4 regions of the Paeniglutamicibacter sulfureus genome follow, and region 3 is predicted to be linked to each of the others. Evidence: riboswitches for the same ligand, from Rfam matches in the RefSeq annotation. Region 3 holds a riboswitch; each other region holds the start of a gene.
The links. Region 3 has a riboswitch for S-adenosylmethionine ahead of ABD687_RS15175 (ABC transporter ATP-binding protein). Riboswitches for the same ligand answer to the same signal wherever they lie in the genome.

Region 1 (5,818 bases), 930 kb from region 3:
CGACCGCGGTCAAGACCGGGACTTGAGACAGGCAGTTCGTCGCCCTGCGGCATCCGCCCGAACCGAACGTCGAGTTCCGTCGCTGTCCGGTAGGTGATGTGGGCAATCCGCCGGGCAATCCCCAACCCGGCCGACGGAATGAGCTCGTTGGCGTAGTAATCGCCGCCGGCGAACTCCGGGTCCAACTTGATGGCGGCGGTCTGCGCCTGTGCGAAGGCGATCTGCTCGGCCGAGGACTCGGCCGAAGCCGCCACCACCACGCAGTTCCTGACGCGTTCGGGGAATTCGACGGCCCACTCCAGGGCACGGGCACCGCCCATGGATCCACCCAGCACCGTGTGCCACGCAGCGATACCCAGCTCGTCGGCCAGGCGTGCCTCCAGCCGCACCGAATCCTTGATGGTCGTGAAGGGGAACCGTGATCCCCAGGGGACCCCGTCCGGGTCAAGGCTGGCCGGGCCGGTGCTGCCGGAGCAACCGCCGACCATGTTGGCTGCAACCACGAAATATTTATCGGTGTCCACCGTCTTGCCCGGTCCCACAAATCCGTCCCACCAGCCGGGTTCCGTCGAGGCTCCACGGGCGACATGGCTATCGCCTGTCAGTGCATGGGCGATGAGGACGGCGTTGGAGGCATCTGCATTCAACGTGCCCCAGGTCTCGTATCCCAGTACGATTTCCGGCAGCGTCGCACCGGTCTCGAACGTATAGGAACCGGTTTTCAGGTGCTGCAGGATGCCGTCGGGGGCGTAGTCCAACGCCGCTGCCGTTTCTGCGTCATAAAGGACCACGTTTGTCTCCACACTCACCGGGTACCCTGAAATTCAACATCGGCAGAGGTGGCCACTGATTCGAAGCCAACCTTCAGGTCGCCGATGATGTCGGCAATATTCTCAATGCCGACGCTCAAGCGGACAAGTCCCGGGGACACGCCTGCGGCAACCTGCTCCTCCTCGGTGAGTTGCGCGTGGGTCGTCGACGCCGGGTGGATAACCAGCGAACGCACGTCGCCCAGGTTGGCGACATGGGAGTGCAGCGTCAGCGCATCGACAAAGCCCTGGCCCGCTTCGCTCCCGCCGGAAATCTCGAACGAAACAATGGCGCCAATGCCCTTGGGTCCATACTTGCGCCCGCGCTCGAACCACGCGCTGGATTCGATCCCCGCGTAGTGGACGCGCTGCACCTGTGGTTGTGTCTCCAGCCATTGTGCAACTTCCACGGCATTGGAGACGTGGCGCTCCATGCGCAGCGACAGCGTTTCCAGCCCCTGGGCAATCAGGAATGCATTGAACGGGGAAACTGCCGACCCGAGGTCGCGCAACAGTTGCACGCGTGCCTTGAGGACGTAGGCAAGGTTGGCGCCTAGTGCACCGTTGACGCCGAGGTCCCGGGCGAAGACCAGGCCGTTGTACGACTCGTCGGGGGTGTTGAAGCCGGGGAATTTCTGCGGGTCGGCGGCAAAGTCGAAATTGCCCGAGTCAACAATGACACCGGCGATTGCCGTTCCGTGTCCACCGAGGTACTTGGTGGCGGAATGGACCACGATGTCGGCTCCCCACTCGATCGGGCGGATCAGGAACGGCGTGGCCAAGGTGTTGTCAACGATCAGCGGCACACCTGCCTCATGCGCAATGGCGGAAACGGCTTCGATGTCCAGCACGTCCTGGCGCGGGTTGGAAACCACTTCGCCGAAGAACGCCTTGGTGTTGGGTTGGACGGCTGATCGCCAGCCTTCCAGGTCATCCGGGTCCGAAACAAAGGTGACTTCGATGCCCAGCTTGCGCAGCGAGTGCTTGAACAGGTTTTGGGTTCCGCCGTAGAGGCTCGGGCTGGCCACGATGTGGTCTCCGGCCTCGGCAAGGTTCAGGATCGAATAGGTGGTGGCAGCTTGTCCCGAGGCCAACAGCAGTGCGCCAACTCCACCTTCGAGGCTGGCAATGCGCTGCTCAACGGCGTCCTGCGTGGGATTTCCGATACGCGTGTAGATCGGCTCGAGCTCGGCCAGTGCAAAACGTGCAGCGGCGCTTTCGGCGCTCGGAAACACGAATGACGACGTCTGGTAGATGGGCAGTGCTCGTGCACCGGTTGCGGAGTCGGGCTCCTGTCCCACGTGGATCTGGCGGGTTTCAAAGGACCAGTTGTTAGACATATCTTCCCCTTCAAGGATTCTAGGGGGTATGCCCGAAGCCGACTCCGGCGGTGGCCGTGTCTTGGCTAGGGGCATTCCCGCGCTTGTCCCACGTCGTTTTGACGTGGGGCCTGGTCTTCACCCGGGGCACCCCACCGCGGCGGAGGGTTGCCGTTCAGCAAGCCGGGGCTTTCTGCTGAAACTCATGACCTTGTCAATAAGTCTGGCCCAGGGCTTCACATGTTCGCAACCACATCTCAAATTGTGACAAGTTGGCGGCAATCGCACTAGCCGCAGACGTTTAAAACGACCAACTGAAACGCAAGTTAGGTCAACCTAAGTCGAGAGCCAGATCACAAAGTGCCATGATGGGCACATGATGAGGCTCGACCATGTAACTTACGCTTGTGGACCCGACGGTCTAGCGGCAACTGCCGCTAGGATCGGCGCGGTTCTTGGACTCGAATCAGTAAAGGGCGGTGTGCACCCACGTTTTGGTACGCGCAATGTCATCTTCCCGCTGAAGAACAACCAGTACCTGGAAGTTGTCGAAGTACTCAACCACCCGTCGTCTGACAAGGCACCGTTTGGCCAGGCCGTTCGCGCCCGCTCCGAACTCGGAGGTGGCTGGATGGGGTGGTGCGTCGCTGTTGACGACTTGGCTCCTGCCGAGGCACGCCTGGGCCGCGGCTCGGTACCGGGAAACCGGAAATTCCCCGATGGACGGGAACTGACCTGGCGCCAGATCGGCATCAACGGCCTGATTGCGGACCCGCAGGTTCCCTACATGCTTCGCTGGGATGAGGGCACCGAGGATCTGCACCCCTCGAAGGCACTGGATCCTGTGGGGAAAATTTCCTCAATCTGCATCGCCGGCTCCAGCGAACGGGTCGCCGACTGGCTCGGACAACCCGAGCAGTTGCCCGTTGGCGACGTTGTTGTCGATTGGCAAGCGCCGAACGGGACGCCGGGAATCCTTTCGGTAACGTTTGAAACTCCCACGGGTCCCATCACGCTGTAACAAAGCAGTCATGGGAAGCACTAGCCTGAAGTTACGGCAGACAGAACGCCAGGATCCCCGGATTGTCGGGGATCCTGGCGTTTTTGGTTCCGGTTCTCTGGCTACTTTCTGTGGTTTTTGATGTGGTGGTCGATGAGGTCCATGGCCCTTTGTTGGCGGGGCGTGGGCAGGGAAAGCAGTTCGAAGGTCCGCTCGGTGCCCGGGACGCTGGTGGTGTTCCTGGTCCGGGTTCCCAGGTGGGTCAGGAGGTCTTGGTAGCTGGTGGCGGTGGTCCCGTCGTCGAGTTTCCGGGTGCTGGCCTTGGATGCCGCGGCGGCGGAGCGTTCGACCTTGGCGACGGGTTCCTCGGGCACGGGTCGGTTCTCGTCGGTGAAGGTCAGTGGTGCGAGGGCGGTGCGCAGGTGCCAGGTGAGGTGGGCGGCGAGCATGCAGAGGAAGACGTGGGCTCGGGTCCGGTTTTCGGTGTAGTGGCGGATGGGGCGGATGCCCAGGTCGCGGGTTTTGAGGGTCTTGAAGATCTTTTCCACGTTGGCCAGGGACTTGTAGGTGCGCACCGCCTCGGGGGCGTCCATGGTGTCGGCGGGGAGGTTGGTGCGGATGACGTAGATGCCGTCCAGGTCGGCCTCGCGGGCAATGGATCCGGTGTTGCGGGTGTAGGTGAAGGCGGTGTCTTCGATGATGAGGTTGAAGTGCTTTTGCATGTTGTATTTGCCGGCGACCTTGCCGACCTTCACCCCGATCTTTCCGGCGCCCTTGAGGCGGCCGGCCTCCACCGCTTTCTTGATGGTTTCCAGCTTTTCCTCGGTGGCCTCGAGCAGGTTGGTGCGTTTGTGGGCGCGCTTGGCGGCCAGGGCGGGGTTGCGGCAGGCGATGAGCCGTTCGCCGGGGTATTTCGGGTGGGTGATCTCGGCGAGGTTTTGTTGGTCGAACAGGCTCATCTGCAGGGGGCCGTTGTCCTCGGCGAGGTGCTGGATGTCGGTGTTGCGCAGCGCGGTGACCCAGGAGAAGTCGGTGTCTTTTTTGAGGTCTTCGACCCGTGCGTTGGTGATCATGCCGCGGTCTCCGACCATGGCCAGGTCATGGACGCCGGAGAGGGCGTGGATCTCCTTGGCAATCTGGATGAATGCGGTCGGGTCGGCGGTGTTCCCGGGGAACACTCGCACGGCGATGGGCAGTCCGGCGCGGGTGGCGAGCATGCCGTATTCGATTTGTTCGCAGCCGCGTTTCTTGTCCCTGGAATACCCGAATTTTGCCAGCGGGTTGTGGGTTCCGGTGACCCAGGAGGAGGACAGGTCAAAGAGCGCGAGGCCCTCGGGGTTGTGTTCGGGTCCGAGGTGGGTGCGGGCGAGCTGCTTTTCGATGCGGGGTTGTTGTTCCAGGAGCCAGTCCATGGCGGCGTAGAGCTCGTCGGTGGTGGCCGGTCCGAGGTCGGTGCCCAGGGTGGTGTCGGCGAACCAGTTCAGGGTGGCGAGCTTGGAGGTCGGCTTGCAGATCCGGGCCGCCAGCAGGGCCATGATGAGGTCCCGGTTCCGGCAGGCGGGGCCCAACAGGGATTCGAAGCGCAGGCCGCGGGCCATGGCGTAGATCGCGTCGATGTGTCCGTGGGGCAGGGTGCGCAGGATCTGCATCCGGGCATCGGCGTCCACCATTCTCTTGCCGTTCAGGGACGCCTTCAGGTCCAGGATGGCGCGTTCGGGCAGGTAGGAAATGTTGCCCAGGGTCTCGTGCTTGACCTTGCCGCCCTCGCGGTAGGTCCGGCGCACCAGGGCGGACCGGTATTCGACCTCCACACCGGCCTTGTTGACCCTGCGGGATGTGTTGATGGCTACATGCATGGCCTTGGTGCCTTGTTCCATGGCAACAAATTACACCTTGCTCGCGGAGATTGGAAGGCTTTTCGTGAAAACTTTAGTGGCTACAGTTTTCGGCCAAAAGAGGGGAATTGCCCCGGAACCATGCGGTTCCGAGGCAATTCCTTAACGTAACCTCAGACTAGCAACGTGGGGGTGTCCGGAGGTGATCCGGACACCCCCGCATTGATTAATTCCTGGTCTGCTCCGCCGACGGTTACGGCGCCACGCCAAGCGGGGCGTGAGGGATGCCGGTGGGCCTGATTTCCTCGAGACTATCAATCCGGCCGGAAACCGGCAGTCATCGGCGAAAAGTAATCAAACCGTGCTTCAGGAACCCAACCCGATTGCTGTACCCACCAGCGCATAACCGACGAATCCCGCAACGTCCAGGAACGCGTGGGCGATAACCAGCGGCATGACCCTGCCTTTCCTGGAATACACGTAGCCGAACACCACACCCATGGCGACGTTCCCGATGAACGGGCCAACGCCTTGGTACAGGTGGTAGCTGCCCCGAAGCACGGCACTGGCGCAAATGATGTGCCATTTGCCCCAGCCCAGTCGCCCGAGGCGCTCAAAGAGGTACCCGACGACGATGACTTCTTCCAGGATGCCGTGGCGGATCGCGGAGAAGACCAGAATCGGGACAGTCCACCAATAATCGTCCAATGCTGCCGGCACGATGATCGTGGTCAAGCCGAGCGCACGGCCCACCGCATAGACGCCAAGGGTTCCGATGCCCATGACCAGGAACAACCCGATTCCCCACCCCAGGTCGCGTACCGGCCGCACCAGGTCAAAGCCAAGCCTGCCAAA
Region 2 (5,818 bases), 430 kb from region 3:
GAGCGACGGAACGTTGGCGATGATGGTCTTGAACAGCGCGATGCCGGCACCGACCAGGAACACCACGGCACCCCATTGGCCGACGTTGGTGGAGAAGATGGAGGAGATCGTTGTCATGACCTCGTCGCCCTTGGGCTCCAGGCCCTGCGGGTGCAGCACCGCGGCACCGAGCATGTAGAGGGCGGCGGTGGATACGGTGTAGACGACCCAGGAGACCCAGGCATCGAGCTTCATCACGGAGATCCAGCCGCGGGCCCGCTTGACCCAGGCTTCGGAGCCGTCGTTGGGGCCGGTCCAGGAGGCGTAGCCCTTTTCCACACACCAGTAGGTGTAGGCGGTGATCTCGCCGGCACCCACACCGGTGAGGCCGAACATGGACAGGGCCACGCCGATGGAGCCCAGCGCGATCTGGAAGCGCATGCCGTCGGCCAAGTCGCCGACGTTCCAGCTGAATTCGGTGCCTTGGATGGCGAAGACCATCACGACGGCGAAGATCGTCACCAGGAAGACCAGCACCGTGGAGATGCCCTCGACCACGACGTACTTGTTGCCCAGGTGGATCGCGATGGCGATCACCACCAGGATGGCCACCCAGGTGCCGATGGACAGGAACGAGTACGGGTCCGGCCCGATGGGCAGCAGCGAGGAGAACGCGAAGGCCGAGGCGGTGATGACACCGGCCTGGCTGGTCAGGAACTGCACGAACATCAGCAGGATGAGCCAGGCCATCCAGCCGCGCTTGCCGATCCGCGGCGGGACCTCGTCATAGCCGGTGACGGCGACCTTGCCGGTGGAAATGGACCAGCGGCCCAACTCGATCTGCACCCATACCTTGATGAAGGTGGAAGCCAGCACCAGCCAGAGCAGCATGAAACCTGCCTTGGCACCGAGCGTGGTGGCGGTGAGCAGCTCGCCGGAACCGACGACGGCGGCCGATGTGATCATGCCCGGGCCAAGGAACTTGAACCTGTCCCGCCAGCGGGTGGGCGGGTCCATGATGGACCGGGGATCCAACGCGTACGGGTCGACCGTTTCGTCGCCCAGCGGGCGCGACTCGGGGGTGGTGATAGACATACCGCTCCTTTGAGGTGTGCAACCGGCCTTGAAAGGCCGAAATCATCGGGGGTTCCCCCGCGGCCTCCTGTGCCAGCCGGGTATTGACCTCAATTGACGATCGCCGAGAGAACCAATAAGTATGATATTAGCCACGCACCTCGGAAACAAATCTACGTCCGCTGCGGCCTCCAGATTACGGAATGAGCATCACCTTGATGGCCCGACGCTCATCCATTGCCCTGTACGCCTCCGGAGCCTGCTCGAGATCCATGACCGAGTCGAAGACCAGGCCCGGGTTGATGCTCCCTTCCAGCACGTCGACGAGCAGTTCGGGAAGATAGGCGCGGGTACTGGCGGCCCCGCCAGCCACTGAGATGTTCTTGGAGAACAGCACTGACATCGGCAGCGGGTCATCCCCGTGCGGGACGCCCACGAAGCCCAGGGCACCGCCGGGCCGGGTGCAGCGCAACGCCTGGTCCATGGATTCGGCGGTGCCGACGCATTCGAGCACGGAGTCCGCCAGCACACCCCCGAGCAGCTCGCGCACCTTCGCCGCCGCCTCGGCGCCGCGCTCGGCGACAATGTCGGTGGCCCCGAACGCCCTGGCCAGTGCCGCGCGGTCGGAGTGCCGGGACATGGCGATGATGCGCGTGGCGCCCAGTCGCTTGGACGCGAGCACCCCGCACAAACCCACGGCCCCGTCACCGACCACCACCACGCTCCGGCCGGGTTCGACACGGGCCCCGAGGGCTGCGTGGTGGCCGGTGCCCATGACGTCCGAGAGCGCCAACAGCGACTTGGACAGCGCCTGGTCGGGCTCCGTGACCCCGGGGACCGCGACGAGCGTGCCCTCGGCATTGGGCACCCGCACCATCTCGCCTTGCCCGCCGTCCACGGGCAGCCCGTGCTCGTCCACCCCGCCCCAATGGGCCCGGTGTTCGCAAGCGACCTGGACGCCGTGGCGGCACGGAGGGCAGGCGCCGCAGCTATTGGCCCAGGGCGCCACCACGAAGTCGCCCACGGTCAGGGTTGAAACCCCGTCGCCGACCGCCTCGATACGGCCGATGAACTCGTGGCCGATGCGCCGGGGCCTGGGCGTTTGGCTGACCCCGCGATAGGGCCAGAGGTCCGAGCCGCAGACGCACGAGGCGGTGACGCGCACGATGGCGTCGGTGTCGGCGAGCAATGTCGGCTCGGGGCAGTTTTCGACGCGGATGTCCCGCGGTCCGTGGATCAGGGTGGCGCGCATGTGTTCCTCCGCAAAGTGGTGGGCCGGCAATGGTTCCACCCTATGCCCAGCCTGCTGCCGCTACTCGGATACCAGCGCTGGCTTCCCGCGGAGAGGCGCACACCCCTTGCGCACGCTCCGGTCAACCAGCATAATAAATGAACGATATTCATTTAGCGTAATGGCCATCCCATGCACCTTGTCCGGCGCCGGCGTATCGCGCACCACCTACCAAGCAGGAGCACACACCATGAGTTGGTCAATGCCCGCCGAGACCTCGGCCCAGAAGCGCGTCTGGATGGCCTTCCCCCACGAGGGATACACGCTGGGCGTCACCGGGGCCGAGGCCCACGCGGCTCGCTCGACCTGGGCCAACGTCGCCCACGCGGTGGCCGGGTTCGCCCCGGTCGTCATGGTGGTGGACCCCGCCGACGTGGAAATTGCCGCACGCTATCTCGATGAGCGCATCGAGGTCCGCACGGCCGAGCTCAACGACGCCTGGATGCGCGACATCGGGCCGACCTTCGTTACCGACGAGCACGGCGGGCTCGCCGCGGTGGACTGGGTGTTCAACGGCTGGGGCGCCCAGGACTGGGCTGCCTGGGACAAGGACGAGAAGATCGGTGCCATCGTGGCCGAGTGGGCCGGCGCGCCCCGCATCGCCTCGACCCTGGTCAACGAGGGCGGCGGCATCCACGTCGACGGGCAGGGCACGGTGCTGGCCACCGAGACCGTGCAGCTGGATCCCGGGCGCAACCCCGGCATCACCAAGGCCGAGGTCGAGGAGGAGTTCGCGCGCACCCTGGGCGCCACCAAGGTACATTGGCTCCCGCGCGGGCTGACCCGCGACAGCGAGGAATTCGGCACCCGCGGACATGTGGACATCGTGGCGACCATCCCCTCCCCCGGCACCGTGCTGGTTCACATGCAGGAGGACCCCGAGCACCCGGACTATGCGGCCAGCCGGGAAATCGCCGCGTCCTTCCGCGGCGCCACCGACGCCAGGGGCCGCGAATTCACCGTCATCGAGGTCCCTGCCCCTGCGACGCTGCGCGACACCGAGGGGTTCGTGGACTACAGCTACATCAACCACCTGGTCGTCAACGACGGGGTGGTGGCCTGCACCTTCAACGATCCCAACGACGAAAAGGCCCTTGCCGTCCTTTCCGACGCCTACCCGGGGCGCAAGGTCGTGGGCGTGGATGCCCGTGAGCTATTCGCCCGCGGCGGCGGCATCCACTGCATCACCCAGCAGGAGCCGATGCCGACGGCGAAATGAACCCCTCTCGGGATGGCAAGGTCACTCGCCGTCACAGATGACCGTTTGTTGCTCCCCGCACGTCCGCGCTGGCAAAACGTCCCCGCTTCGCCGTAGGGTTGGATCAGCTTCACGAGTTCTGGTTGCCGCATAGGCATAGCTCCGACTAAAACAGACGCCAACCCCATAGTTGCACGGTGGGTGGTTCGGATGACGAAGCGGCCCTGTCGCGCATCCCGCACGAAAGGGCAAGGACAACGAACCCCAAGGACGTGTGCACATCATGTACGGCCCCACCCTGACTTCCGCCCCCACGGATAACCCGCTTCCGCGCTTCACCGGCGACTGGATCGCCGCCTGGCTCCACCTCGACGCGGACACCGACCTGCTGCACATTGGCGCGGGTCCCGACGAGTGGGTGCTCGAGGCACTGGCCCCGCGCAAGCTCTCGGCCGCATTGGTCGGCCGCGGCCCCGTCGAGGTCCAGTTCAACCCCGAGCTGCTGGTTCTCCTGCTGCCCGGGGCCCACGAACTGGTCGGCAGCTCGTTCTTCCGCCTGCGCGCCTGACGCCCCGCCGGGCCTGGTGCTAGATGTCCAGCACCAGGCGCCCGCCCTTGCAACGCGACACGCAGATCATCATGGTGTCGCCGGCCTCCCGCTCCTGATCGCTGAGCAGCGAATCGCGGTGGTCGATCTCCCCCGCGACCACCGGGGTCTCGCAGGTCCCGCAGATGCCCTCCCGGCAGGAGTTCAGCACCTGCACCCCGACTTCTTCCAGTGCGGTGAGGATGCTGGTGCCCACCGGAACCTGCACCTGAAGGCCTTCGGTCGTCTCTACGGTGAATTCATGGTCTCCCGCGGCAGGCGCGCTCGCGGCCGCGTCGGCGACAAAGCGTTCAAAGTGGAACCGTGCGGGGTCCTGCCAACCGGTGGTGAGCGTGGCGATGTAGTCCAGCAGCGGGCCGGGGCCGCACACATAGGCGTGGAATCCCGCCGCCGGGCCGCCGAGCAGCTCGCCCAGGGGATAGAGCCCGGATTCGTCGTCCGCGTGCACGTGGACCTTCTCGCCGTACTGTGCCAGTTCGCCGGTGAAGGCCATGGAGCTGCGGCTGCGCCCCAGATAGACAAGGCGCCACGGCACCCCGGAGGCCTCGGCCGCGCGCAGCATGGGCAGGATGGGCGTGATGCCGATGCCCCCGGCGATGAACACGTATTCGGGTGCGGGCCCGAGCGCGAAATTGTTGCGCGGGCTCCTGACGCGCAGCTGCTCGCCGGGCTTCAGTTGGTCGTGGATGTAGGCGGATCCGCCGCGGCCGGCGGGCTCCCGCAACACCCCCAGCCGCCAGCGCGGCTCCCCGGGGGCGGAGCACAGGGAGTATTGGCGCAGCAGCCCGTTGGGGAGCATGACGTCGATGTGCGATCCCGGACTCCAGTCCGGCAGGGCGAGCCCGTCCGGGCGGGCAATGCCCAGGGAGAGAACCGATTCGGATTCCCGCCGGATGTCCACCACGTCCACGACGAAGAACCCGTCCTCGCTCGTCTGGCTGGTCGCCACCGGTTCCTCGATGATGTGCTTTTCACTTGTGCTGATCACGATGCACCTCCAGTGCTGTGGATTGGGTGGGTGGTGAGTACTGTCTGCGGCGTTTGAGGGGGCCGCGCCGCTGCCGGCTCGTCCAAGGCGGCCAGGATTGCGAGGGAGGCCAGACGCGGGCCAATGGTCACCCGCACTCCCGCGCCGTCGAAGGCCCGGACCGACACCCCGTGCGCGGCGCACGCGCGTTCGATGACGGTCGCCAGCCGGCCGTCTTCCGGGATCCAGAGGAAGTTGCCTCCGCTGCATGGGACGCCAATACCGCGGGCCTCCAGTTTCCGGTGCAGGAATTCGCGTTCGCCCGCCACCGCGGCCACGGTGCCGAGCAGGTAGTCGGTGTCGGCGAGGGCCGCCACGGCGCCGGCCTCTGCCACCGCGCTCAGCCCAAAGGGCGGGGCCACCTTGCGAATGGCGCGGACGATGTCCTCCCCTCCCAGCAGGTATCCGGCCCGCGCCCCGGCCAGGGCATGGGCCTTGGAGAAGGTCCGCAGGATCACCAGGTTCGGGTACTTGGGCAGCAGCATCAGGGTGTCGCCACTGGATTCGGAGAACTCGATGTAGGCCTCGTCGAGCACCACGAGCACCCGGCCCGGAACCCTCGCGAGGAAGGATTCGACTTCGTTGATCCCCAGCACCGTTCCGGTGGGGTTGTTGGGATTGCACAGCAGCACCACCGCGGTG
Region 3 (5,818 bases):
CAGGGTGCTGAGTGCGGCATCTACGGCGGCCTGGTCCGTGACGTCGTGGGTTTGAACGAAGATCGGCCCGACGACGGTGAGGACGTCGATCAGCTTTTCACCGGGTACCGCCGAAACATCGAGGTTGGAACGCTCGAGGATCACCTTTTCGGCAACCGGCGTTTCCAGCCCGGCCACGTCGGCCAGGATGGTCGCGGTTTCCTGCTGGTTGTCCGCAGCCCACTCACGGGCCTTTTCGTAGGAATCCACCACGGCCTGTGCGACTTCCGGGGAATCCTTGAGGAAGGATTCGGTCGCATTCAGCGCGCCGTAGGTGTTGAAGTCCAGGTTGCGGTAGATCAGCGTGGCGCCGTTTTCCTCGGCGCCAGCCATGATCGGGTCCAGTCCACTCCAGGCGTCCACGGAGCCATTTTCCAAGGCAGCGCGCCCATCGGCGTGCTGGAGGTTTTCCACCGTCACGTCGTCGGGACCAAGCCCTGCCTGTTCCAGGGCCTGCAGCAAGAAGAAGTAAGGATCGGTTCCCTTGGTGGCAGCCACGGACTTGCCCTTCAGGTCGGAGACCTCCTTGAGGGGGGAGTCCTTGGCGACCACAAGGGCAGCCCACTCGGGCTGCGAGTAGATGTCGATGGTCTTGATCGGTGAACCATTGGAGCGGGCCAGCAGGGCGGCGGAGCCCGCGGTCGATCCCACGTCGATGGCGCCCGCGCGGAGCGCTTCGTTGGCCTTGTTGGAACCGGCCGACTGCACCCAGTTCACGGTGACGCCCTGGTCCTTCAGCGATGCTTCCAGCCAGCCCTTTTCCTTGAGCACCAAGCTCAACGGGTTGTAGGTGGCGAAGTCGATGTTGAGCGTCGTGGCTTCGTTGGCGCTGGCGCCGCCGGAGCCTTCGCCGGCGCAACCGGTCAGCAGTGCGGTGGCAGTTGCCAGCGCGGTGGTGGCGATGAGCGCGCGACGCGAGAAGAATTTGCGGTTCATGAGTGGTTTCCTTGAGTGTTCGACCGCACGCCAGTGCGGCGCTGGTTCTAAGAAGCGAGTGGAGTGGAAGTGATTGGGGGCCGGTGCTAGTGGCGGTGCGCGTCAACGCCGAGCGACGCCAGCAGCGAGCTGCGCATTCGGCCCAGGGCTTCATCGCTCCGGTGGCGCGGACGTGCGCCGGGGACCGTGAGGACCTGGGTGACGGTGGCGGAGGTGGCGCCGTTCGGGCGACCCAACACCACGATGCGGTCTGCCAACTGGAGCGCCTCGTCGACGTCGTGGGTGACCAGCAAGACGGTCGTCGGGTAGGCGCCGTGGATGTCCAGCAGCAGGTCTTGCATTTTCAGGCGTGTTAGTGCATCCAGCGCGCCGAATGGTTCATCCAGCAGCAGGACTCCGGGGCGTCGGGCCAGTGCCCGTGCAAGCGAGGTGCGCTGGGCCATGCCGCCGGAAATTTCCCGCGGCCGTAAGGTGCTGTGGGCATCCAACTCGACGAGTTCCAGGAGTTCGGCTACGCGGCTGGCGCCAATGGAACGGTCTGTACCCTGGGGAAGCCCCAAAGCCACGTTCTTTTCAACGGATTGCCACGGCAGCAAGCGCGGTTCCTGGAAAGCCACGGCGCATCGGGCGTCCAGGCCGTTGACGGCGGTGCCGTCGATCAGGACCTGGCCCGTGGAGGGTCGGTCCAGTCCGGAGACCGAGCGAAGCAACGTGGACTTGCCGCAACCGCTAGGGCCAAGGATTGCCACGACTTCGCCGCCCGCGATCTCGAGGTCGACATCACCCAACACTTTGCGACCGTCGAAGCTGCGTCCAACGCCTTTGAACGTCACGCGAAGCGCCGGGTTGGAGCCGCGTGCCGGTAGGGAAAGCGTGGGGTGGTCAAGCGTGGAAGTCATGTTCTCTCCATCGTTCCTGGCGGTAGCACCGGCCTCGGTCGAGGTGGTTGCTGCGGCGTCATGGAGCCAGATCTCTCGGCCGCTCGGGATGGGTTGTTACCTTCATCAAAGTCGATCCGGCGTCATGGAGGCAAGCTGGCCGTAATGTGACGGAACGTTCGACAAGTCGGAAAGAATCGGCAATCCATCGAATGAAATTTGATGAAATAGGGAATTTTCATCTTTTTTCCACGAGCGCCAAAGTGCCGGCGGGGGACCGCCTTCCCGGCCCGCGTATCACGCGTCCAGCCGCGTGAACCCGCTGTCGGGCGGGCCGGCTGAACCTGGGGCCCCGGGTCGCCTGACCTCCGCGCCAAGGCTGGTGTCTCGTCGAAGGAATGGTTGTCGGATCGGCGTTGGGTCGCTACCGAGCCGATGCCGCGGCGGGCCAGGAAGCCCGCTGTGCCCTGTGACGCACGTGCCATTTGTGACGAACCGGGTTGTCTCCGCTTCGCCGGGGCGTGTAGAAATATGTCCAACAACCATCCAGAGCGGCCGAGAGATCTGGCTCCATGACGCCGCAGCAACCCCTTCCCCTTAATTGGGCGGTAGGTGCTCACGCCAGGACCGATGGAGAGAATTCATGGCTATCGATTCATTTGCACTAGCGCACGCCGTCGAGGCGGACCCGAACATCTTTGGCGCCGTCAACCTCGACGCCTTCACCAGCGACACCCCCGCCCGACACCTGCTCAAACTCACGCCGGGCGTTCCACTGAACGGTCACTATGACGAGTTGGCCGCGATTTTCCGCCCGGTCTTCGCCAAGATCGCAGTCGGGGCCGGCGAGCGCGATGCCAACCGGACCCTCCCCTTTGAACCTGTCGGGTGGCTGAACCGGGTGCGATTCGGGGCATTGCGCATCCCGGTGGCAGCAGGTGGCTATGGGGCAAGCGTGTCCGACTTGTTCCGCCTCTTGATCGAACTCGCCGAGGCGGATTCACAGGTGGCGCACCTGTGGCGCTCACACATCGGCTTCGTCGAATCCGTGCTGTTGCTTGAGGACGATGCCTTGCGGCACCGCTGGATCGAGCGCATTGTTGCCGGCCAGATCGTCGGCAACGCCTACACCGAGCGCGGCGGGAACCGGTTGGGCACGCTCAACACGACCATTGCCAGGCAGGGCGAACGCTGGATCCTCAATGGCGAGAAATACTATTGCACCGGCACGATCTACGCCGATTGGGTCGCCGTCGCCGTGGCGCATCCGGCCCGCGCCGGCCGCCAGATCGCGGTGGTCTCCACGCAGCATTCCGGGGTCAAGATCTTTGACGACTGGGACGGATTCGGGCAGCAGCTCACCGGCACCGGCTCGACCACGTTCGAGAACGTCCCGGTGGACACGATCCTGCCCGACGAACAGCAGGTCAACGACCCTGAATCCGCCATCTTCCAGCTGGTGCTCCTGGGGGTCCAAGCCGGAATCACGCGAGCGGTTCTCAATGACGTGCGCTCGTCGGTCCAGGCCCGCACTCGAAGCTTCAGCACCGGAACGGGCGTTCCGGTGCGCGAGGAACCCCAGGTGCTCCAATTGGTCGGCGAGATCTCGGGCACCGCGTTCGCCGTCGACTCCATCGTCCTGGCCGCCGTGGCGGAGATCGAGATCGCGCTTGCCGATGCCTCCCTGAGCCCGGCAGAGCGGTTTGCGGTGTGTGAACTCGCCGCGGATCGGGCGCAAGCCGTGGTCCAGCCGCTGGTTCTCTCGGCGGCGACCAAGCTATTTGACGGACTGGGCGCCTCGGCAACCGCCAAGGGCTGCAACCTGGACCGGCACTGGCGCAACGCGCGCACCGTTGCCACCCACAACCCGGCGATCTACAAGGCGCGCATCATCGGCGACTACGAGGTCAATGGAACGGCACCCCAGCAGCTCAACGCCATCGGCGACGTGGGTGCAATACCGGCAACCGGCCTCCCCTAAAACCGCCAACCGCCACCGAACCACTGACTTGATCCGCGCACCATCGGATCCGCAAACTCCCACCACCTCGCGAAGGACAAACATGAGCCAGACACCCGCCCCCCGCCACATCCGTTTCAACGCCTTCGACATGAACTGCGTGGGACACCAGTCCCCGGGTCTGTGGAAGCACCCCAAGGACCAGTCGGCCCGCTATAAGGACCTGTCCTACTGGACCGACCTGGCCAAGACCCTGGAAAAGGGCAAGTTCGACGGCATCTTCATCGCCGACGTGCTGGGCACCTACGACGTCTTCGGCGGCTCCAACGAGGTGCCGCTGCGCGCCGGCACCCAGGTCCCGGTCAACGACCCCTTCATGCTGGTTTCGGCCATGGCCTCGGTGACCGAGAACCTCGGCTTCGGCGTCACCGCCGGGACGTCCTACGAGCACCCCTACCCCTTCGCCCGCCGCCTGGCGACCCTTGACCACCTGACCAAGGGCCGCGTCGGGTGGAATGTCGTGACCGGCTACCTGCCCTCCGCCGCACGGAACATGGGCCAGGAGGACCAGCTCGAGCACGACGAGCGCTACAACCAGGCCGACGAGTACATGGAGGTCATCTACAAGTTGCTCGAGGGCTCCTGGGAAGAGGACGCGGTGGTGCGCGACGTTGAGCGCGGCATCTTCACCGACCCGACCAAGGTCCATGAGATCAACCACGAGGGCAAGTACTTCAAGGTCCCGGGCATTGCCATCACCGAACCCAGCCCGCAGCGCACCCCCGTGGTGTTCCAGGCCGGCGCCTCGCCGCGCGGACTGAAGTTCGCCTCGGAGAACGCCGAGGCGGTCTTCGTGACCTCCCCGACCAAGGAAATGCTCAAGGCCACCGTCACCAAGATCCGCGACGCCGCCGAGGCCGCGGGCCGCGGCCGTTACGACGTGCGCATCTACGCCATGCAGACGATCATCACGGATGTGGACTCCGCGGCAGCGCAGGCCAAGTTCGAGGACTACAAGTCCTACGCCGACATCGACGGGGCCCTCGCCCTGATCTCCGGCTGGATGGGCGTGGACATGTCCACCTACGGCCCGGACGACGTCATTGGTGCCAACGTGAAGTCCAACGCCATCCAGTCCACCGTCACGACCTTCCAAAAGGCCAGCGGAGACGACGGGAACCCGTGGACCATCCGCCAGCTGGCCGAATGGGTGGGCGTTGGCGGGTTCGGACCGATCACCGTCGGCTCGCCGACCGAGGTTGCCGACAAGCTCATCGAGTGGGTCGAAGACACCGACGTAGACGGGTTCAACCTGGCCTATGCCATCACCCCGGGAACCTTTGAGGACATCGTGGAGTTCATCGTTCCCGAGCTGCAGGCCCGCGGTGCCTACCCGACCGAATACGTCGAGGGCACGCTGCGCAACAAGCTCTTCGGCAAGGGAGACCGCGTCCAGGACTCCCACCGCGCGGCCAACTACCGGTTCGCCAACGCCGAGGTCAAGTAACCTGTAGTCGTCCCCGTACGGGGGGGGTCGGGCGGCGTTGCACCCTGCAGGGTGCACCGCCGTCCGAACTCTTTAACCCGCAGATCCTTCCGCAATGTACGTCTTGGCCGGGAAGCACCGTCTTCAGCAACCGGGGTGAGGTCGGGTTGCGCCGCACGGATTGGCGGTGGACAGGCGGAAGTTCGCGGGCCCCAAGAAAGCCACGGATCCAGAGGGCAGGGGATTCAACCAAAAAGCCCCGAGCGACGATGACGTTCGGGGCAGACGGTTTGGGACAGGTGATGTCACCTGTCCCAAACTTGTCGGATGTCAGTTGCTTGCCACGGCGAACAGTTCCCGGTCCTCGCCGGGGAGATCGCTGAAGGCCGCGGCCACCCCCGGATAGGCGATCCGGCCGGCCCTGGTGTTGACTCCGGCGGCCAACGCGCGATTGGCGGCCACCGCCTGCTCCGCTCCCTGGTCAGCCAGCTGCAGCACGTATGGCAGGGTGGCATTGGT
Region 4 (5,818 bases), 490 kb from region 3:
GAAGCTGCGGGCGGCCGAATCCATCGCGACCAATTTGCCGGTGTCCGGGGCTGCATAGAGGCGCCGGTACCAGGTGTTCAGTGGGTGCTCTGGGTCGCCGGCCACCAGTGACCGGGCCCTGGTGGCGCTGATGTATCCGTGGCCCGGGATCAGTGCCGGTTCATCACTGGCACCGGTGAGGCTTTCCGGGTCCATCATCAGCAACAGCTCCACCGGCCTGGAGCCGGTGGCCTTGGTGTCGGTGATCGCCTCGAAGACGGTGTCTGCCGCGACCTGGGCGTTGGTGCGGTCGTCCCCGGGCTTCCGGGGGCGTTCCATTTCGCGGTTGAGGACCTGCAGGATGGGAACGCCCTGGTCCAGCGGGAAGTCACCGACGATCCGCACGGTGTTTTCGTTCACCTGGTAGCCGCTGACATACCGCTTCTCGGTGGCGTCTTCTTCCTCTTGTTCGGCGGTTTCAGGTTCAAGGACGAGGGCCCAGTAGTCGACCAGCTCACGCAGCGACGCAGTTCCGGCCTCGAAGCAGGTGTGGGTGTCCTCCCACAGCAGCTCGTCGATCATTCTCCGGTTTTCGATCTTGAGGCTCCGGGTGCCGCTGATTACCACGTGCGCCTGGTCCCAAGTCATGATGCCGCGGCGCAGCCCCTGGTGGCAGTGTGGCAGGTCTTCGGCAAGTATCCGGAAGTCGTTCGTGCGTTTGGTTCCGCTTTTCGGGGACAAATGCAGCATCAGGGCTACGTCCCCGCTTGAGCCCCATGCGGGGTTTTTCTCCCTGACCCCGGCGCGCTGTCGATCGGCGACCAAGGAATCCTGGTAGGCGACGCTGTGGTCGGCCTGCTTCGCCGTGGCGGCGCATTTCAAGGTTTCCAGTGCGCCGACGGCGGTCACCGCCTCATGGGTTCCTGTCAGTACCGGGGCTCCGTTCACCGCGGCGGCCAGGGACAGGATCCCGTCGGTGCCGGTGCGGGCCAAGTGTTCGGCAACCAGTGCGTCCATGTCCGCCCCGTCGTGCAATAGCGCATCGTAGCCCAGGTCCCTGACGGCACCACCGGTGGTGCCGTCAGAAGGGGTACCGCTCGATGACGTCGTTGCCATACTTCAATTTTAGAACCAGTAGCCGACAATTGGAAGATATTTTCATGAATATTAGAAACTATGTTCTAGTAAGGATCGTGGGCGACTGCGTTCCCGGCGAGTGCCATCCCGTTCGGGCACAGCGAGGAAAGAGTGCCGCCGGATCCCCGATCCATGAAAGTGGCGGCACGTGCCAGTGTCCCTGCAGTGGTGCCGCTAAGCCACGGAGCTGCCGAAGAGCAGTCCGAGGACGTAGGTGACCGCCGCGGCGCCCAGGCCGATGGCCAGCTGGCGCAGTCCGCGCTTGGCCGGGGATGCGCCGGAAAGCAAGCCGACCACGCCGCCGGTGGCCAGCAGGGCGATGCCCACCAGCACGGCGGAGAGCAGGATCGCGGGGGTGCCGTCCATGCCGAAAATGAACGGAAGGATCGGGATGACCGCCCCGGAGGCAAAGAAGCAGAAGGACGCGGAAGCCGCACCCATGGCGGAGCCGATTTCCTCGTGTTCCCGGCTATCGGCGGCAACCGTGAGCTCGGACCGGAGCGACGTGGAGGGGTTGCAGTCGCAGGAGTAGATGCCCATGCGTTCGGCGGCCCGGTGTGCTGCGTCCTCGTCGCTCATGCCGCGGGCCTTGTAGACCAATACCAGCTCGTTGGCATCCAGATCGAGGTCCGGCGCCGCGGCCAGGGTCACCTCCGTGGGCTTGGAAGCCGAGAGCAGCTCGCGCTGGGAACGCACCGAGACGTATTCGCCCGCGGCCATCGACAGGGCCCCGGCCAGCAGCCCGGCAATGCCGGAGAAGAGCACGAAGGAGGTTGCCACGCCCGTGGCGCCGATGCCCATGACCAAGGCCAGGTTGGACACCAGGCCGTCGTTGGCGCCGAAGACCGCCGCCCGGAAGTTGCCCGAAAGCCGGTTGCGGCCGCGGGTGGCCAGGCCGCGCACGACCTCCTCGTGGACGAGTTCGTCGGCGGCCATCTGGCGGCTGGCATCGGTGTCTGCGGCATAGGGGGAGTTGCCCTCGGCACGCTGGGCCAGGGCCAGGACGAAGACCGAACCGAAGTGCCGGGCCAGGAAGCGGAGCATGGTGCGCCGGATCGAGGGCCGGGTGCGCTTGTCGGCGTTCTCGCCCAGCAGCGAGCGCCAGTGTTCCTCGTGTCGGGTTTCGGCGGCTGCCAGTCCCAGCAGGACTGCGCGTTCCTCACCCTGGCGCTTGTTGGCCAGTTCGCGGTAGACCGCGCCTTCGGCGATTTCGTCGGCCAGGTACTGGCGCCAGCGCTTGATCTGGGCGTGAGTGGGGGTCGGCGCTTGTTGCGTCATGCTCTCATCCTCATGTGGGCGTTCACGGCCTCGGGAGGCCATGCGATGGGGAGGCCCAGCAGGATTTCTTTTTGGGTACGTTGAGCCTCGGGCCACCAATGTGTGGACCGAAGGTCTCGTTCGCCCGGGCCGGGCTGGATTGCCCGTGGCCCCGGGTGGATTGCCGGGTTACAACGCTGTAACCAGTATGTCGACGCACCGCTGTCCCGCCGTGCCGGCGGGTCTGGGAACTACTCCCCTTCAACCCACGAGTGTAGCCGTTGGCAGGACAAGTGAAAATTCGTTGAGACTAAAAAACAACGCCTGTCCGGCGGGCTTTCCGGCCCGGGGGATGCGCACCGACAGCTCCCTCGCGCGGGCGTCGAAGCGCGGCAAGCCGACGGCATTGGCCAGGGCCGCGGCCAGCGAAGGTGCGTCCGCAACGTGGTAGCTGTGCCAGGAACCGGCAAGGCGCAGCTCGACGACCGCACGGTGGACATCGAGCAGGGGCAAAACGGGGATGGAAGGTGCCATGTGGGGGCGAAAGCCTTTCGTGAGCTCTTGCCGGGGCCAAGTGGTCCGCGACCGCTTCTTCATCCGAACCACCCATGAACCTGGGGTTGGTGCGCGTCTGAGTCGGAGCTTGCCGACGCGTCTCGTGAAGCTGTGGTCCACTTTACCGTGATTCGGAGGCCCGCAAGATATTTGCGTGCAATTGCGTCCAGGCAACGGGGTCGTAGGGAGGAATGTTGGTGTTGTCCCGGCGCATTCCGGTGGAACCGTCGATGAGCTCCCGCACGATGTCGGCATGGCCCGCATGGCGTGCGGTCTCCACGTTCATGTGCAGCAGCAGGCGCCCGAGCGTGGTGTCGCGTTTCTCCGGCACCCACCAGGAAACCGTGGCCGGTGCATCCAGGGGGAGGGCTGCGATGTTGTGGTTTGCTGCGGCGATGGCGCGGCGGTAGAAATCGAGGATCTCGGAGCAGGGGACATCGGCGGGCACCCACATGTCGGCGCTGACTTCCGGATCGGCCATCAGCGCGTCGTGGCGTTCATCCTCGACCGTGAACCCGAGGCATTCGACGAAGTAGCCGTACTCGACGGTGGCCAGATGCTGGATCAGGCCCAGGATGTTGGTGCCCGTCCCGACCATGGGGCGGGTCATTTCCTGCTCGCTGAGCCCCTCGACCTTCCAGAGCATGGCTTCGCGCGTGCTGTCCAGGTACGTGGTGAGGTGGTCCTTGAGATTGTCCATGCGGCCCAGCCTAGGAGCGACGGGGCCCGCCGGGGAAGGGCTGCGGCGAAAGGAAGGAGCCCGTCTTCGCGCGCAGTGCGCGGAGACGGGCTCCCTTCGGGATGCGGTCCGTGCCGTGAATCCGGTGCTAGCGGCCGGCGACCTCGGTGATTTCCGCGCCCTCGGCGTCGGCATGGCCGGCGACCCGGGCGTTCCAGCGGGTGATGACCGCCGCGGAGGTGGGTCGCGTGATCAGGGAGACCACGATGAAGGTCAGTGCCGAGGCAATCAATCCGAAGTAGATTGGCTCGTTCGCGTAGATGCCGTCAAAGCGCTGTTCGGCCTGGATTTCCAGGACGATCATGGTGCCCAAGGTGACAATGGTTCCGGCAGCCATCGAGGCGGCGGCCCCCAGCCCATTCCCGCGCTTCCAGACCAGCCCGCCGATGATGGCCACCAGCAGGCCGCCCACCAGGATGTCGTAGGCAATGGTCAGTGCCGCGACCACGTCGGAGACCATGATGGCCAGCACGATCGAGACAATGCCCAGCAGCAGCACCCAGATGCGGTTGGCACGCACGTCGTGCTCCGGGTTTTCGTTGGTGTTCACCTTCACGTGCCTGCCGAACCAGCTGGCCACGAACGGGGTGACGTCGGTGCGGGCCACTGTGGCAGCGGCAATCAGCGCGCCGGAGGCAGTGGACATCATGGCTGCCACAGCGGCTGCCAGCACCAGTCCGCCGACGGCGACGGGCAGCAGCTGAGTGGCGACCTCCGCGTAGACCACGTCCTTGTTGGTGTCAGCGCCGATGATCTCCGGCAAGGCGACCTTGGCGGCCATGCCGATGATGGCGCCGGCTGCCCCGTAGAGCACGCAGTAGATGCCGGCGGTGGTGCCGCCCCAGCGGGCCACCTTCGGGGTCTTGGCGGTGAACACGCGCTGCCAGATGTCCTGGCCGATGAGCAGGCCCAGGGTGTAGACCACGAAGTAGGTGATGATCGTCTGGACGCCGATGCCGGTGAAGCTGAAGAACTCCGCCCCGACGCGTTCGCGGATCCCTGACATGCCGCCGGCTGCGTTCAGTGCGAAGGGCAGCATCAGGAAGAAGATGCCCACGGTCTTGATGACGAACTGGACCTGGTCGGCCAGGGTGATCGACCACATGCCGCCAATGGTGGAGTAGATGACCACGATGACCCCGCCGATGGCGATGGCCAGCCAGCGCTCCCAGCCGAAGAGGACCACGAAGATCGTCGCATAGGCGCTGGTGGAGGTTGCGCAGAGCATCAGTGTGTAGGCGAGCATGACGATACCCGAGGTGTTCGTCGCGGACTTGCTGCCGTAGCGCAGGGTGAGCATCTGCGAGACGGTGAAGATCTTCAGGCGCTGCAGGGTGGGTGCGAAGAGCAGCGAGAGCAGGATGACGCCGGCGCCGATGGCCACGACCAGCCACATGCCGGAGATCCCGAACTTGTAGCCGAGGCCGACGCCGCCGACGGTGGAGGCCCCGCCCAGGACGACCGCCGCCATCGTGCCGGTGTACAGGAACGGGCCGAGCCGCCTGCCGGCCACGAGGTAGTCGCTGCTGTTCTTGGTGCGCGATTTTCCCCACCAGCCGAAGATGAGCATAGCCGCCAAATAGACGGCAACGATCGTGCCATTGATGAATTCCATGGGGGGAGCCTTTGCTGGGAATGAACTTGGGTGCAACTCTGGGATGCCTAGGGGTAAACTTTTGTTGTTCTACAGGCTAATGTGAGGTGTCGCACACGTCAATTGCACCTAAGCTGTATGAACGCAATATTTCCCTCGAGCCCACCTGGAGACCCGCGCCGATGAAAGCCCTGCCCGTTGAGCCCAGCAGTGCTGCCCTCGCCATCGGCTCGCGGATCCGGGCGGCGCGTCATGCCCAGCGTCTGACCATTGACCAGATCGCCGAATCCACGGGCTTGACCAAGGGTTTTCTCTCCCGGGTGGAGCGCGATTTGACCAGCCCCTCGGTGGCATCGCTGGTGACCCTTTGCCAGGTACTGTCCCTGGAGGTCGGGGAGCTTTTCACCCAGCCGGACACCCACGTGGTCAGGCTTGCCGAGGCCCCTCGCATCTCACTGGGAGGCGAAGGAATTGTCGAAAGGTTGGTGACGGCGCGTTCGGAGCGGCGCCTGCAGGTGATTCGCGCCGTCATTGCCCCGCACGGCGAGGGTGAAAAG

Region 1: it holds a riboswitch for S-adenosylmethionine, as region 3 does, so the genes downstream of both, ABD687_RS19240 (bifunctional o-acetylhomoserine/o-acetylserine sulfhydrylase) here and ABD687_RS15175 (ABC transporter ATP-binding protein) in region 3, are expected to answer to the same signal.
Region 2: it holds a riboswitch for S-adenosylmethionine, as region 3 does, so the genes downstream of both, ABD687_RS17035 (hypothetical protein) here and ABD687_RS15175 (ABC transporter ATP-binding protein) in region 3, are expected to answer to the same signal.
Region 4: it holds a riboswitch for S-adenosylmethionine, as region 3 does, so the genes downstream of both, ABD687_RS17295 (hypothetical protein) here and ABD687_RS15175 (ABC transporter ATP-binding protein) in region 3, are expected to answer to the same signal.

What each region holds. Positions count from the first base shown of each region.
Region 1 is NZ_BAAAWO010000001.1:4,248,482-4,254,299, reverse strand. It holds gene metX (homoserine O-acetyltransferase MetX) at 1-803, opposite strand, end outside; gene ABD687_RS19240 (bifunctional o-acetylhomoserine/o-acetylserine sulfhydrylase) at 806-2,149, opposite strand; SAM riboswitch class IV at 2,224-2,339, opposite strand; gene ABD687_RS19235 (VOC family protein) at 2,505-3,149, shown strand; gene ABD687_RS19230 (IS1634 family transposase) at 3,251-5,005, opposite strand; gene ABD687_RS19225 (CPBP family intramembrane glutamic endopeptidase) at 5,330-5,818, opposite strand, start outside.
Region 2 is NZ_BAAAWO010000001.1:3,751,783-3,757,600, reverse strand. It holds gene ABD687_RS17050 (Nramp family divalent metal transporter) at 1-1,074, opposite strand, end outside; gene ABD687_RS17045 (zinc-dependent alcohol dehydrogenase family protein) at 1,250-2,305, opposite strand; gene ABD687_RS17040 (agmatine deiminase family protein) at 2,535-3,563, shown strand; SAM riboswitch class IV at 3,671-3,803, shown strand; gene ABD687_RS17035 (hypothetical protein) at 3,826-4,110, shown strand; gene ABD687_RS17030 (PDR/VanB family oxidoreductase) at 4,130-5,137, opposite strand; gene ABD687_RS17025 (aminotransferase class I/II-fold pyridoxal phosphate-dependent enzyme) at 5,134-5,818, opposite strand, start outside.
Region 3 is NZ_BAAAWO010000001.1:3,321,823-3,327,640, forward strand. It holds gene ABD687_RS15170 (aliphatic sulfonate ABC transporter substrate-binding protein) at 1-975, opposite strand, end outside; gene ABD687_RS15175 (ABC transporter ATP-binding protein) at 1,062-1,874, opposite strand; SAM riboswitch class I at 1,879-1,969, opposite strand; SAM riboswitch class I at 2,393-2,490, shown strand; gene ABD687_RS15180 (acyl-CoA dehydrogenase family protein) at 2,497-3,834, shown strand; gene ABD687_RS15185 (LLM class flavin-dependent oxidoreductase) at 3,917-5,320, shown strand; gene ald (alanine dehydrogenase) at 5,630-5,818, opposite strand, start outside.
Region 4 is NZ_BAAAWO010000001.1:3,815,342-3,821,159, forward strand. It holds gene ABD687_RS17285 (DUF222 domain-containing protein) at 1-1,095, opposite strand, end outside; gene ABD687_RS17290 (VIT1/CCC1 transporter family protein) at 1,291-2,394, opposite strand; gene ABD687_RS17295 (hypothetical protein) at 2,635-2,907, opposite strand; SAM riboswitch class IV at 2,926-3,037, opposite strand; gene ABD687_RS17300 (DinB family protein) at 3,050-3,628, opposite strand; gene ABD687_RS17305 (sodium:solute symporter family protein) at 3,756-5,282, opposite strand; gene ABD687_RS17310 (cupin domain-containing protein) at 5,444-5,818, shown strand, end outside.